Regions from separate parts of the Paenibacillus sp. cl141a genome, predicted to be linked through region 2. Evidence: riboswitches for the same ligand, from Rfam matches in the RefSeq annotation. Region 2 holds a riboswitch; the other holds the start of a gene.

Region 1 (7,941 bases), on a different contig from region 2:
ATTCTCTCGGTTTCCACCACTTCGAATACGAAATCCCTCGGATCCAGATGGAGCCTGTCGATCGTATTGAAGGTGTGGCTCAGACACATCTGCGCATCATATATCGAGGACGGCAGGAAATTCACGAACCGCTTCACTCCGATCGGAAGCCACTCGGCACTGGTCTCAATCGCACTGGTTCGTGCCGCCTGGTCCAGGAATGAATGCAGTCCGGTTTTTCGGGCTGTCTCAAACAGCTCGTACGGCTGGAACCGGAGTCCCCACTCTACCGGTCGAAGGAGAAATTCATAGGCCACGATCTGTTCGGTTGGATCCACGATGGGCTGCATGTAGCTCGTAAACTGCTTATGTAAAATGACATTCACCATATCATAATGCTCCATCTGCAGTTCGAACTTCTGCATAGGGATCCACGAATGCCGGATTTGCGGAGCTCCTCCACGGGTAACACAGAAGGACAGCTCTTGACGAATCTTCAGCGGAAGGGGTTGCAGACACTCGATAATGGAGATCAGGTCCGCTCGTACCTTGTAGTTCACAGCACAACCCTCATTGCTCTCTTGTACCGCGTAGCCGTTCACTGCCAGCAATTGAATAAGCTCACCACTTGCAGGCTTCATATGAATGGTCCCCTGGTCCTCAATCGGTTCAAAGGTGCTGCAATTGTCGCAAATCATGTTCGTCCTCCTTGGCAAGCTAGCTCTCACTATGCTTCTTATCGGCATTTTGAATATGATTTCTTTGCATTTTATGGATTTTATATCGAAGTTATGACCTATTTTGCGAGAAATGCGCAAGATTCGTGCAATGAGTGCGCTAAATTCTACAATAATCGACTTATATTGCTCTTAACAACACATTGTCGATACCCGAATCTTTTATCTATTCGACTTTTTGATCCAACAGCTGCAGCAGCATCGTTCGCTCCACATCGAAATGCCAGCGGGCGTTTCGCTCTTTCGCCGCATACATCGCCGCATCCGCGCGACCGATCAGCTCCTGGTCGTTCCTGGCATGATCCGGATAGACCGCGATGCCGATGCTCGGCGTGGTTCGGACCTCATGCCCTTCCAGCTCATACGGCTCGCTCAGCATCGTCCAGATCTCTTCCGCCATCCAGATCAGTTCCTGATCCTCGCCGGCCGGATGAATCACTACCGTAAATTCGTCCCCTCCTAAACGGGAAACCAGAACGCCTTTGGATTCAAGGGTTTGAAGACGGGTCGCGACCTTACGAATCAACAAATCACCGGCGCGATGGCCGTAGCGGTCATTGACTCGTTTAAAACGGTTCATATCCATATATAACAGCCCTACGCGGGAACCCGCACGGTCCGCCTCCTGCAGCGAGCTCGACAGCCTCGCGTTAAAGTAGCGGCGGTTACAGAGTCCCGTAAGATCGTCGCGATGCGCCAAGGTCTCGCTCTGCATCAAGCTTTGATGCAGCCGGTCAAACAAGCGGTCATTCTCGAACTGGATCAGGATCTGCCTGATCAGAATCAGGATGACGCAGAGGGATAGGCCGGTAAAAAGCCCGTTCCATCCTCCGAACCGCTGCACCATAAGGGCAAACATCCCGCCAAGCACGCTGTAGGGAAGCAGATATCTTACGATCAGATTTCCGAACGAACGGGACTCCCTCTCATCCAACGATTGATTTCGGGCATCGGGAGCTGACCGCCCTCCTGCCAAACCAATGATGAATACCGATAACGTATAAAGCGGATACAGGTATGAACGAACTTCAACATGCTTATAATCGACGAGATACATATGCAGAACATCGGCGGCAATGTACATGCTCCCGCCAAGGCATATCAGGAAAACTGCCCGTTTTCTTAACTGCCCTGTGTTAAAATACAATACCAGGGTGAAGAAAATAAGCACCGTTGCGCACAGCGGATACAGCATGTCCACCCACAGCTTTCCCCACAAGGCTTCATTCGCCAAACCGTTAAGCTCAGGCTTGATGAAATATTCCCAACCTACCGTCATGACCGTTATGCCAACGATCACGATATCCAGCATAAACCGCACTCCCCGAAACGAACCTTGAACGTGGCGGAACAGATAAATGAGGGAGCTTGCAAACAGGATGATTTCGAATCCCCAGAATAATTGAGTCAAAATTGTCCGGAAAGCGCTCTCTTTCCCCAGCCAAAAATAACAAGCATCGATGATTCGAGCCGAGGCATCCGCCATCAGCCCGGCACTTACCATAAGCCAAAACCTTCGAAGATGCGGCTCGTAATGCCGACTGATCCGTAGTAAATAGACGGAAGCGGCAGCGGAAGCCATAATGACTAGAACACGCTGAAGCAATAAAGCATCAGGCATCCACAGAACCGTCATTATCTGAATGAATGCATATATGATGGCGAGTCGAATCCACAGATGATCTGCTGGATTTGGACTCATAAGCATTCCTCCTCGGCCAAAAGGCAAGCTTTCTTCAACGCTTGTTTGTTAGGTCTTTTGAATTAATAGTTATAGTTCTCATGATACTTTTTACCCACCTAAAAGTAAAGATGAGGAAATGAAAGAAAGACCATCGATTCTACTCTATTAAACCATCGCGCTCCAAAAGCTTTCCGTCCTCAAGACCCACTTGACGTATAGGAATTATGTGATAACATTTCATTCATATCTCATATGAATCGGAAAGGGTGTTTAGCCTTGTCACAGAAACGATTGGATCATGTCGGCATTGTCGTTCGGGACCTTGAAGCCACGATTGCTTTTTACACAACCGTCGTCGGACTTGAACTGAAGGATCGCCTTACCCATACCAATGGCGTCATCCAGCTGGCATTCCTCGGATTTAACGGCAGCGACGAAACGGAAGTCGAGCTTATCCAGGGTTACAGCGACACGCTTCCCGCAGAGGGCACCGTCCATCATTTCGCCGTCAGCACCGATAACATCGAAGCGGAATATGCGCGCGTTCAGGGACTGGATGTACCTCATCTTGACGAGGAAATCGTAACGCTTCCGAACGGGTACCGCTATTTCTTCGTCCACGGTCCCGAAGGAGAATGGATTGAGTTCTTCCAGCGCTAACCGCTGACGAACAGGTTCATATCAAAATGCTTCATCCCGTGAATGGTTAACAGGGTTCATTCTTCCAACCGCACAAGCCATGTCCAATACGAAGACCTGCCTCGTTCGCATCCCCTTTCGAACTAGACAGGTCTTTGCGTTAGGACTATAATAACGGGTGTAACGTCCGAAACTTCATAAATCCCGGGGGAGCTGGAATTAGGCCGGCTGAGAGTGTATCCGATGATACTGACCCTTACACCTGATCTGGGTAATGCCAGCGTAGGAAGTCCATGTTTGCGGCAGCTATGATTTGCCGTGGTATACACTTACGCCGTCATGCGTCCTGATATCATTCAGGGCGCTTTTTTTGTGGAGTCAACGAGGTCATAGAAAGAGAATTCAAAGGAGAGAAGACACGATGAAGAAGGGAAAATGGATGGCGCTGCTTCTCGCTTGCGCCCTGCTGTTGGTTGCGGCCGGATGCGGTACAGGCGGAAAGAACGAAAATACAGGTACCGAGGGCGCAGACGGCCAGGCGGCCGAAAAGCTCCGCGACGTACAGCTGATGCTCGATTGGTCGGCCAACACGAACCACACCGGGCTGTATGCAGCCAAGGAGCTCGGGTATTATGAGGAAGAAGGGCTTAACGTCCAGATCGTCCAGCCGGGAGCCGGCGGAACGGATACGCTGGTCGCATCCGGCAAGGTGCCGTTTGGCATCAGCTACCAGGAAGGCGTCACGCTTGCCAGAACCCAAGGCCTGCCGCTCGTCTCCATTGCGGCGATTATTCAGCATAATACATCCGGCTTTGCCGCCCCCAAGGACAAGGGGATCGTCAAGGCTGGCGATTTTGAAGGGAAATCCTACGGCGGCTGGGGCTCGCCTGTTGAGGAAGCCGTCATGAAATCCATCATGGAGATCGACGGCGCCGATGTCAGCAAAGTAAATATGGTTAACATGGGCGATGCCGATTATTTTACGGCCGTCAAACGCGACATTGATTTTGCCTGGATCTTCTATGCCTGGACCGGTATCGAAGCCGAGCTCCGGAACGAGCCGCTTGACATGATCTATGTGAAGGACTACTCCGAGCAGCTTGACTATTACACGCCGGTGATCGTAACGAACGAGAAGCTGATCCAGGAGGACCCGGAGCTTGTCAAAGCATTCATGCGGGCGACCTCAAAAGGGTACGACTATGCGATTCAACATCCTGAGGATGCGGCTGCCCTGCTGACGAAGGCCGTTCCCGAGCTGGATGCCGAGCTGGTTCTTGCCAGCCAGAAATGGCTAAGTCCCCGCTATCAGGATGATGCCGCCCGCTGGGGCGAGCAGAAAGCCGAAGTATGGTCGGGGTATGCGGACTGGATGTTTGAACGCAAGCTGCTCGAGAAGGAGCTCGATGCGGACAGCGCCTTCACCAATGAATTTTTACCGGAGAAACCATAGGATGCATTTAATTTGGAAGAGAGACGGCCTGTCCGGCAGGCTGCCTCTCTTCCATTACAATATAGCTTGCATGAAAGGATGAGTTTAGATGGCAAACACCCTCTTGAGCATACAAGTGATACCCAGAACGCCGGATGGAGGCGACAGCATTCCTTATGTGGATGAAGCGATCCGGGTCATTCAGGAGTCGGGCGTGAAATACGAGGTCCATGCGCTCGAAACCACCTTGGAAGGGGAGCTTTCCGAGTTGTTGAAGATCGTTGAGCGCATGCATGAGGCGCTGGTGAAAGCAGGAAGTCCCAGCGTCATATCCCAGGTCAAAATCGCGCACCATCCGGGCGGCATCAGCATGGATAAGCTGACTGAGAAATACCGTCCATGAGAAAAGGCTGGTGGAGCTCCGTTTGGCCGCCCGCTGCGGCGGTCCTTTTCTTTTTGACGGTATGGCAGGCCGCGGTATCGGTATTCGATATAGAGCCGTATATTTTGCCAGCGCCGACGGCTATCGGGCATGAAGCCGCCACCGGCGCCTCCGGCCTTTTTCAGCATACGCTGGCCACGCTGCAATTAACCCTGGTCGGATTTATGATCGGTACGGCGATCGGCCTTGTCATCTCGTTGGCCCTGCATCTGGTGCCTTTTCTCAAAACTGCCCTTTATCCGCTTCTTATTCTTAGCCAGAACGTGCCGACGATCGCTCTCGCCCCGCTCCTTATGATTTGGTTCGGCTTCGGCATGCTGCCCAAGGTTATCGTGATTACCCTGGTCTGCTTCTTCCCCGTAGCCGTTGCCGCCCTGGACGGACTGGCGCGTACCGACCGAACCATGATGAATTACATGCAGATGGCGGGAGCCACTTCATGGCAGATCTTCACCAAGCTGGAGCTGCCGCATGCGCTCCCCTCCATCTTCTCCGGGATCCGCATCGCGGCCACCTATTCGGTCATGGGTGCGGTGATCGGGGAATGGATCGGCTCAGACCGGGGCATCGGCTACTATATGATGCTGCAAAAATCCGGCTACCGTACGGACCGGGTGTTTGTTGCCATTCTGATCATCGTCCTGCTCAGCCTGCTGATGGTGCTGCTGATCACCCTGCTGGAGAAGCGCCTGATCCGCTGGAATCGAAAAAGTTAAACTACGGTGAACGGACATTTTCCAACCTATATAATAAGGAGGCTGTTTAGCGACATGACACATCAAGTATCCCTGCCGGATCATGACGGGCACCGCCAGTCCTCAACCGCGGTCCCGCCAGCGCCTGCCCTTGAGGTTCGCAGCCTTCATATCACCTTCCGCGAACGGCGCAGCGAAGTGCACGTGCTGGATGGCCTTTCGCTTCAGGTGCAGCCCGGGGAATTCGTCTCCTTGATCGGTCCTTCAGGCAGCGGAAAGAGCACGCTCTTCCATATCATCGGGGGGTTAACGGCTCCGGATGCGGGCTCCGTCCTCATGGACGGTCAGGACGTGACCGGGGAGAAAGGCCGCATCGCCTATATGCCTCAACAGCCTGCCCTCTTCCCTTGGCGTACGGTGGAGGACAACGTGCTCCTTCCCGAGGAGCTGAGAGGCACCTCGAAAACCGCCGCCAGGGAAAATGCCCGCAGCTGGATGGAACGGGCCGGACTTGCCGGCTTCGAGAAGGCGTATCCGCATACCCTTTCAGGGGGGATGCAGCAGCGGGCCGCTTTTCTGCGCGCGCTGATGAGTCCGCAGGAAGTTATGTGTCTGGACGAACCGTTCAGCGCGCTTGACGCGCTGACACGCAGCGATATGCAGCGCTGGCTGCTCGATATCTGGGAGGATACGCGCCGTTCGGTGCTGATGATTACGCATCATATCGAGGAAGCGCTGCTGCTCTCGGACAGCATCTATATCCTGTCGGCGCGGCCGGGAACGATCCTGAAACGGGTGGAGGTTCCTTTTCCCCGTCCGCGCAGGGAAAACATCCTGAACGACCCGTCCTTTATTGCGCTAAAAACCGAAATCTCCGCCATCATGCGCGAAGAACAGCACAAGCGTTGAGCCGCATAGGCAGGATACAAATGGTTAAGCTCCTGTATCCATCATTCAAGAGCGCTTCTTGGAGGCGAACAAGCGAGGTGATGTAACGATGAAATCATTCACGCAGACTGAAACGAATCTCCCTCTGCTGGACACCCATATTCATCTGGATCGTTATGCCTTCTCCGATCAGCAAACGATTCTTGCCGATATCCGCAAAAGCGAAGTTCAGTCCATCATCTCTGTCTCCATGAACCTGGCTTCCAGCAAGCGAAACCTGGAGCTGGCCAGGGAGTACGGACCGTTGGTGCGGCCGGCATTCGGTTATCATCCGGAACAGCCCGTTCCTTCCCCTGAAGAAACCGAAGAGCTGCTGGATTGGATGGATAAGCATGTCGACGACATGATTGCCGTCGGAGAGGTCGGCCTGCCCTATTATGCCAGGCTGGAAGCCGAAACGGAGGGCCGGCCGTGGGATAACCGCCCTTACGAATGCCTGCTTGAGCAAATTATAGCATTTGCGAAGCGGCATCATAAACCGGTGATACTGCACGCTGTATATGAAGATGCGGATACCGCATGTGATTTGCTCGACAAATATGGCGTCACCCGCGCCCATTTCCATTGGTTCAAGGGCTCCCGTGACACCTTGCGACGGATGGCGGATAAAGGCTGCTATATCTCCTTCACGCCCGACATTCTTTATGAGGATGAAATTCGCGATATTGCCCGTATGTATCCGGAGCATCTTGTCATGACCGAAACCGACGGCCCTTGGCCGTTCGATGGCCCGTTCACCGGACAGATGACCCATCCCAAGATGACGGCTTCAGCAGCGGCGGCATGGGCCGAGCTTCGCGGGCTGACCGTTTCCGAGGCTCGCAGGATTTTTTACGAGAATGCGGTTAGACTTTACGATCTATAAAAAAAGAATTCCCGTTCCGTTCAAGCCGGTTGTTACGCAATCGGTTTGTTTTCTTTAAGGAACCGGTTATATTGGTTAATCAGTTCATCGAGCACGATCGATTGCCTGAGGACTTTAGGATGATTAAAATCACGATACCGCTGCTTCATCTTATGAAGCTTGTTTCTTTCCTGCTCGATATCAAACCTAATGCCTTCCTTCGTTTTCATGACTTTATGTCCTCCCCTCATGTAATATTTTATGCTTTAATGTAAAATTATAGGATGTTTGATGTTAGACATCAGGGGCCTAAAATCGAAAGGGACAGATCCCAGGAAACAAAAAAACCACAATGCGAGCTCACTCGCATTGTGGTTTGGATTTCGGTTATTTCACAAATTTGTCCTGATACGCCTTCGAGATCTCCTCTGTAATCTCCTTCATCTTCGGATCGCTCTTGATCGTTTCGATCAATTTATCGTACGATTCAACCGGTTCCTTGCCGGTGATGACCATGACCCGCATATCCTCTACTTTCTTG
Region 2 (7,941 bases):
GTCCAGATTGTTCAGAGGTTCATCCAGCAGGATATACTCCGTGTTCTGGGCGATGACCATCGCGATATAAGCACGCTGAGTCTGACCGCCGCTTAGCTGATGAAGATATTTATGCTGCATATCCTCAAGCTCCATATAGGAGATGGCTTCATCCACGAATTTCTCGTCTTCCGCGTTCAATCGGCCTTGGGAGTAGGGAAAACGCCCGAAGGATACAAGCTCGCGAACCGTCAGGCGGAGGCTGATATGGTTCGATTGCTTCAGAATCGAGACCTTCTTCGCCAAGTCCCCGCTTTTCCATTGGCTGACCTCTTTGCCGTCCACTGTAATTTGACCGCTGTCCTTGCCCGTTAGTCTGCTAATCATGGACAGCAAAGTACTCTTACCGGCACCGTTCGGGCCGATAAAGGACGTAATTTGACCTTTCGGGATCGTAACCGACACGTTATCGACGACTTTTTTGCCGCCATAGACTTTCGATACGTTCGTAACCTGGATCATGCTCTACTCTCCTTTAGTAGCAGGTATATGAAGTACACGCCGCCGATGAAGTTGATGATGACGCTTAGCGTAGTAGAGAACGTAAACACCCGCTCTACCACAAGTTGGCCGCCCACCAAGGCGATAATGCTAATCAGAATGGACGCCGTGATCAAATGTGAATGCCGGTATGTTTTCATGAATTCATAAGCGACGTTGACCACAAGCAGTCCAAGGAACGTGATCGGTCCTACCAATGCGGTGGCCACCGAAATGAGAACCGCGACAACGATCAGAAGCCGCTTCACCACGTAATCATAGTTTACGCCAAGGTTGATCGCCTGATCACGACCCAGCGACAGCACGTTCAAGTACTTGGCAAACCGTGCAAAATACAGCAGGGTCAGTGCAACGACAATGACGGATAGGATGAGAAGCTCGGTCTTCACATTGTTAAAGCTGGCAAACATCTTGTCGGACACGTACTGGAACTCGTTCGGATCGATCAGCACTTCCATAAAGGAAGACATGCTGGAGAACAGGGTTCCAAATATCATGCCGATCAGCAGCAGGAAGTAAATGTTGTTTCCTTCCCTCTGAAACAAAATCTTATATAGGATCCCGGCAAACAGGATCATAGCGCCGACATTGATCAAAAAGTTAACATTGCTGCCCAGTTTATACAGCGTGAAGGAACCGAAGACAAAGATCACGGTCGTCTGGATCAGGATATACAAGGAATCCAATCCCATCACGCTTGGCGTCAGTATCCGGTTATTCGTGACCGTTTGAAACACCGTGGTCGACAGAGCGATCGCCCCGCCGGTCAGAATAATGGCAAGCACCTTCTTGATTCGTCTTGGAAGGGCGTAATCCCAATTGCCGCCAAGATCAATGAACAGAAAGACTGCCACCAGGATGATTGCCGCCGCGGCCAACAGGCCGAGTTTGGCTTTATAAGTCATAAGCCTTTCTCCTCATCAGTAAGAAAATGAATATACCGCTTCCGAGTACGCCCACGGTCAGACTAATCGGAATTTCATAGGGATAAATGATGATCCGGCCAAGGATGTCACAGAACAGTACGAACCCGGCCCCCAGCAGCGCGGTATGCGAAAGGCTTTTTTTCAAATGGTCCCCTAAGTACAGACTGACAATATTAGGTATGATCAGACCAAGGAACGGAATCACGCCGACGGTCAGTACTACGGAAGCCGTAACCAGCGCAACGATGACCAATCCCAGGTTCACGACTCGCCGATAATGAAGTCCCAGGTTGGTTGCGAATTCCTCTCCCATTCCGGCTACCGTAAACTTGTTGGCAAACAGGTAAGCCAGAATCACAAGCGGGATACTGAGATACAGCATTTCGTATTGGCCCTTCATGATCATGGAGAAATCGCCCTGCAGCCAAGCCGACATATTCTGTATAAGATCATATTTGTAGGCAAAGAAGGTCGCGACCGAACTGATGATATTACCGAACATAAGTCCTACCAGCGGAATGAAGATCGCGTCCTTGAACTTGATCCGATCCAGTATCTTCATGAAGATAAAGGTTCCTGCCAGCGCGAATACGAATGCCACGAGCATTTTGATAAGCGGGCCGCTTGTCGTAAAGACGAGCATGGCGACCAAGATCCCCAATCTGGCGGAGTCCATGGTGCCCGCCGTGGTCGGCGATACGAACTTGTTGCGGCTGAGCTGCTGCATGATCAATCCGCAGATACTCATGCTGACACCCGCCAATATGAGGCTGACAAGCCGGGGAATCCGGCTGACAAGCATAATATGCTGTTGTTGTTCTGTCATCGAGAACAGTTCCAGTGGCGAAATATCTTTAACTCCAATAAATAACGAGATTATCGAGAGTACCACAACGGCTGCGAATAAGTATCTAATCTTCATGGCTCTTCCTTCTATGCGTTTGTCTGTCGAACTCCCGGCAGTCAGCAATTCCCCAACCATTCTCATTGAGATTGATTATCATTTGCGTTCTGATATGGATTATATCATTCACATTCTCAGTCGACAAGTATAATTGAGAATCAAAATCATTTAATTTATTCATCCAAGTATCATTTGTTCATGATTTGTTCATAATATGGAGTTTCGCAGAGATAAAACTTTATATCACCAAGGCTGAGCCGCTTGGGATTCGCGGTTCCCGAAATCCATACGGATGTAGAAGCTGATTTAATTCTCAGTAACCGGGTATAAAAAATATAAATTGACTTTCTTTCGAGGCGTTGACAATCTCTCTAAGTTATATTAATATGCTAACATAATTATTATTTCTAACTAAACGTAAGTTAATGTGGAATGATAATTCAACGACAGCAATTCAACTCAACATGCATATTTGCTTGAATTAAAGGACATCTTTGTTATCAGGCTTATGCAAACATGATTACATCAGGAGGTTTTTTTCAATGTCTAAAGATTTTTCAGCAGCACTTAAGCATCGCCGTTCCCATTATGCCATCAGCAAAGACCCGGTCATTTCCGACGAACGCATCCAGGAGATTGTTAATGAAGCCGTTAAATATACTCCGTCTTCTTTCAACTCCCAAAGCGCACGCGTCGTTGTCCTGCTTGGCGAACAGCATGACAAACTGTGGAACCTGACCGAAGGCATTCTGAAAGAAGTTGTCGGAGACGAAGAGGCTTTCAAATCCACAGCAGAAAAAATGGGCGCATTCCGCGCTGGATACGGCACTGTTCTCTTCTTCGAGGACAATAACGTAGTTGCCGACCTGCAGCAAAAGTTCGCGCTGTATGCCGACAATTTCCCGGTTTGGTCGAACCAATCCAACGGCATGCTGCAGTTCGTGGTATGGACGTCCCTCGAGGCAGAAGGCCTGGGCGCATCCCTCCAGCATTACAACCCGTTGATCGACGAGAAAGTGAAGTCCGAATGGAACATTCCGGAAAACTGGAAGCTGATCGCTCAAATGCCTTTCGGCAAACCGGTTGCAGATCCGGGCGAAAAAGAATTTGCGCCGCTCGAAGATCGCGTGAAGGTATACAAGTAAGCCATTACCGGCATAAGCCGCCTATTCAGTCCATTGGATTGGAATAGGCGGTTTTTTTATGGTGCCCTGCCATTGAAAACCTGCCGGCAAAACGATACAATAACACAGGAAGCAGGCCTTTCGCCTTCTGATCTTCGGAAGTTCTTGGAGCCGGCTTGATTACCAACTGCATATTTGATGTTTGGCTGTACTAGGGGTGCCATGTGCTGAGAGACGGCGGGCCGCCGTTAACCCTTATCACCCGATCTAGATCATACTAGCGTGGGGAAGTGTAGCATTTATGTTTATTTCTTTGCGTAGGCATAACTGCACTTCTTCATGGGGTGCGGTTTTTTTGCGTGGACTTTTACAATGGGGAGGAAAAAAATTTATGAATGAGCTTGTATGCGGAACGAGCCGGATCGTGGGATGCCGGTTCTCGGTATTTCCCATGACGGATCGGTTCGTGGAAGTGATCACGGAGGCGCTTCGTTCCGTGGATTCGGAAAAGGTATGGATCCAAACGGATGATGTGAGCACTTGTATTCGCGGACGTGCGGAGCATGTGTTTGATGTGACGAGAGCGATATTCGCTCATGCCGCGGCTAGCGGCGTGCACACGGTCTTTAACGGTACTTATTCTATCGGCTGTCCGGGTGATACGGATGCCGATGCGTATATGGACGAGGATTCGACCCGCTTAAACCACGATATCGGGGAACACGCCGATATCGAAACGGCCTGCCAATTCGCACTTTACCCGTTGGGGAGCGCCAATTACATGGATGTCATTTACGCAGAAGTGGATCGTGCGAAGGCAGCGGGCACATTCGGTGGAAGCGTTCATTACGCCAGCCGGTTGGACGGGACGTTGTCCCGGGTGTTCGGATCACTCGAAGACGCGTTCCAACATGCGATCCAATCCGACAGCAGCCATCTGGTCATGACCGCGGTGGTTTCGGCGCACAGTCCATCTCCCAAAGTCAAAGCTTAAGGTCCTTTTCAACAGATAAAGGCCCGGCAAGCGCCGGGCCTTTATCAATTGCAGGCAAGAATATTGACGGTGTTTAAACCCAAGCACTCAAGATGATTACGAGCAGGATAAAGAGAACCAATATAGTTCCTACTGAATTGCCCCATGCGCCGCCGTATGCTCCGCTCATGAAGATCCCTCCTGGATTTAAAAGAATGACGTGAGTTAATCACGTTATTATCTTATTGCTTGTGGCGGGCGAGCGTCACGGCTGATGTACCCCCTCTTTTTTATGCAAGGCTTATTATTCCTCATATCCGACCAGCAGCTTGCCTCCGTACGGGCTGAGCACTTCCTCCGTCAATGCAATAAGGTCCTCAGGATCATCCTCCCGATAAATCGCCAGAAGCGCTGCCTCCAGCCGATCCCCCAAGGCTGGGCTGTAGCGGTTGAACAAACGGAACAGCATCTTCCCTTCACCCGTCCACTCCCGGTTTGCCCTCAGCACGAATTCGCATAAAGTCGACGCTATTTTGTGTACCGTAAACCATTTTTCGCCTTCTCTGCGGGGACTTGTCAAGTCCAGCAAAAACTCGGTCAGGATGTAGCGGTATTCGGCAATATCGCTCGGCGACAAGGGCATGGGGCCGTAATTCAAATCACGCCGGGCATCCGCCCGAACCTCTACTCCCTCAGGCAACGAACGCAGCACCGTCCCTTCGGCGACCATCCGCTGTAAAGACGGATTCGCCGCCAGCACTCCCTCATCGAAATATTCGCGATAGGAGGATAAAGACAATATGAATATTTCCGCGATCCAGCCATGCGCCTCGATCGTCTTCCTGCTGAAGTCATATCCGTCCCGTTCAATGACGATGATGTCCAGATCGGATTGTTCATTATATTCGCCACAGCTCGCGCTGCCGCCAAGTACGGCAAGCAAGCAGTCGGGATAATTTCGTTGCATGACGCGTATCGCTGCCTCCGTCGGTTCCAGTCTCATGGCCGTTCCCTCCAGTAATTCACTCATCCGCCACAAAAAAGGGCTCAAAATATTAAATTCAACGAAAACCCCAAACGTACCTGAATCATATGGTAAATAAACGATTACCCGCATTGACGATAAGGAAGAAGGGATAGATGAGATGAATTACATTCACATGCTCTCCAGATTAGGCATGGGCAGTGCCCACCCGGGAGGATTCGAGGCAACCCTCAGAATGCTGAAGAATTATCCCATTCAACCGGGCAGCCGCATTTTGGAGGTAGGGTGCGGAACCGGCAGAACCGCCTGCCATCTTTCGGAGATGGGTTATCAAGTGACCGCCATTGACCTGAACGAAAACATGATCAAAAAAGCCCGCGCAAGAGCCGAAGCCATGGGTATGGACGTGGAATTCCTGCAGGCGGATGTATGCGCATTGCCTTTCGAAGACAATCGGTTTGATCTGATCATGGCCGAGTCCGTCACCGTATTTACGGATGCCTCGAAATCGCTGCCCGAATATTACCGCGTTCTGGATCGCGGAGGCGTCTTGCTGGACAGGGAACTGCTGCTGGATAAGCCGATGCCGGAGCCGAAGCTTAAGGAGCTGCTCGAATTCTTCGGCATTCCTAATCTGATGATGAGGGAAGAATGGGCGGAGGCCCTCTTGTCTTGCGGTTTTAAGCAGTCTGAATTTTTGGAGTACAACCACTTCAACGAGCAATTAAAGGAAGAGCAAACCCGTCATCTGGATGCGTTTGAGCAGCGCGATAAAGGACTCCTGTTCGATGTTGCGCTCTGGGAAACGCTGTTCAAGCATGACCGCATGATTCTGGATAATACGGATTATCTCGCTTCCGCCTTATTTCGTGCGGTGAAATAATCCGGCTTCATATCTATGCATCAAGAGGGGATCTGCATATGGCTATGCTTCCCCTCACTTTCATCACACTCAGTTCTTTCGACCTAATTCAACACTTTTTGTCAATTCGTTATATCTAGTTTAGCCCTTCGATGCTATAATCGTGGTAAATATATCCTATGTTGTTGAGGAGGATTCATTCTTATGGCATGGTTCAACAGACTCCCTATGTCTCAAAAAATCACCGCAGCCTGTTATCTCATTGCCGCTTTGTTTGCGGTACCCATGCTGCTTGCGTTTATTCTGATGGGTAAAGCAATCATTGGCGTGGTCATCGTAGTGGTGCTAACCGGACTTACTTTTCCTCTTTCTCGTCTCATTGAGAAAACGCTTACGAACTCCTTTGCGGAAATTTCCAGCGTTTCCGCCAAAATCGCCAAAGGCGACTTCACCTTCCAGGTGGAGGAGGTTGGCGGCATGAACGATCTGAGCAGAACCTTCAACAGCATGGTGGACAAGCTTCGCAAAATATTGCAGGAAACCTCGGATATCACCCGTCAGGTAATGACGTCAAGCTCAAGCATCTCGATTAAAAACCAGGAGCTTATTCAAGTGATGAATCAAGTCTCTCTTTCCTCCAACGAGCTGGCCGTCGGCGCCAACGAAATTTCGGAAGACGTATCCGAAATGACGCATTCCATCCGTGAGATCGAAGAGAAGGTCAGCAATTATACGCATTCGACCCAGGAAATGAATACCCGCTCGATCGAAACGCTGGGACTGGTTGAACAAGGAAGGGATTCGGTAGCCAAGCAGTCTGCAGGGATGCAGCGGAACATTGATGCCACGGCCAAGGTTTCGGAATCCATCGATGCGTTGGCCCAAAGCGCCAGGGGCATCACGAAGATTACGGAGACGATCTCCGAGCTTGCCGATCAGACCAACCTGTTGTCCCTGAACGCATCCATCGAAGCGGCCAGAGCTGGCGAGCATGGCGCAGGCTTTGCCGTTGTCGCCCAGGAGGTGCGTAAACTGGCCGAAGAATCTACGTCTTCAACCCGGGAAGTATTCAATCTCGTTCGGAGCATCGAATCGGACATCAAACACGCGTCCCAAAACATCAAAATCAATGAAGAGGTCGTCAGGCAGCAGACCGAAATGATTCGCGAAGCAGAGCTAGTGTTTATGGAGATCGTAAACAGCGTGCAGTATATCTCGGAACAGATCGCCGCTTTCTCCAAAGAAAGCCAGTCCATGCTGGATAGCGCGCAGAACATTTCTTCCGCGATTCAGAATATATCCGCAATCACGCAGCAATCCGCTGCCGGAACGGAGCAAGTGTCGGCCTCCATGAACGAAGGCATCTCGTCGATCCAGAAGATGGCTGAAGAAGCGGAAGCGATGAATAACGCCGTTTTCCGGCTGCAGAAAACCATCAACATTTTCAAATTTTAAGCAGTGACGCAGTCTGCATAAACTCGCATTTATCGTATCTAAACTTAAAAGGCCAAAGAATCTATCGAGATTCTTGGCCTTTTTATCATCCTATCTCTTGACGCTCGCTCCATAACCGCGCTAGATTCGCAAGCCGCCCTTCCTCAAACTCGGCCCGGTAAATATCAGGCAA

What was found. Region 2 has a riboswitch for thiamine pyrophosphate ahead of BMX45_RS00905 (YkoF family thiamine/hydroxymethylpyrimidine-binding protein). Riboswitches for the same ligand answer to the same signal wherever they lie in the genome.
Region 1: it holds a riboswitch for thiamine pyrophosphate, as region 2 does, so the genes downstream of both, BMX45_RS13200 (ABC transporter substrate-binding protein) here and BMX45_RS00905 (YkoF family thiamine/hydroxymethylpyrimidine-binding protein) in region 2, are expected to answer to the same signal.

The regions. Positions count from the first base shown of each region.
Region 1 covers NZ_FNZO01000004.1:91,275-99,215, forward strand. The annotation lists gene BMX45_RS13185 (EAL domain-containing protein) at 1-677, opposite strand, end outside; gene BMX45_RS13190 (GGDEF domain-containing protein) at 883-2,418, opposite strand; gene BMX45_RS13195 (VOC family protein) at 2,677-3,060, shown strand; TPP riboswitch at 3,236-3,345, shown strand; gene BMX45_RS13200 (ABC transporter substrate-binding protein) at 3,461-4,492, shown strand; gene BMX45_RS13205 (MTH1187 family thiamine-binding protein) at 4,581-4,874, shown strand; gene BMX45_RS13210 (ABC transporter permease) at 4,871-5,629, shown strand; gene BMX45_RS13215 (ABC transporter ATP-binding protein) at 5,684-6,517, shown strand; gene BMX45_RS13220 (TatD family hydrolase) at 6,606-7,421, shown strand; gene BMX45_RS13225 (aspartyl-phosphate phosphatase Spo0E family protein) at 7,454-7,630, opposite strand; gene BMX45_RS13230 (extracellular solute-binding protein) at 7,788-7,941, opposite strand, start outside.
Region 2 covers NZ_FNZO01000001.1:183,206-191,146, reverse strand. The annotation lists gene BMX45_RS00925 (iron ABC transporter ATP-binding protein) at 1-501, opposite strand, end outside; gene BMX45_RS00920 (iron chelate uptake ABC transporter family permease subunit) at 498-1,445, opposite strand; gene BMX45_RS00915 (ABC transporter permease) at 1,435-2,388, opposite strand; gene BMX45_RS00910 (nitroreductase family protein) at 2,913-3,515, shown strand; TPP riboswitch at 3,698-3,800, shown strand; gene BMX45_RS00905 (YkoF family thiamine/hydroxymethylpyrimidine-binding protein) at 3,886-4,488, shown strand; gene BMX45_RS00900 (hypothetical protein) at 4,562-4,657, opposite strand; gene BMX45_RS00895 (nucleotidyltransferase domain-containing protein) at 4,772-5,470, opposite strand; gene BMX45_RS00890 (class I SAM-dependent methyltransferase) at 5,613-6,335, shown strand; gene BMX45_RS00885 (methyl-accepting chemotaxis protein) at 6,519-7,769, shown strand; gene BMX45_RS00880 (histidine phosphatase family protein) at 7,855-7,941, opposite strand, start outside.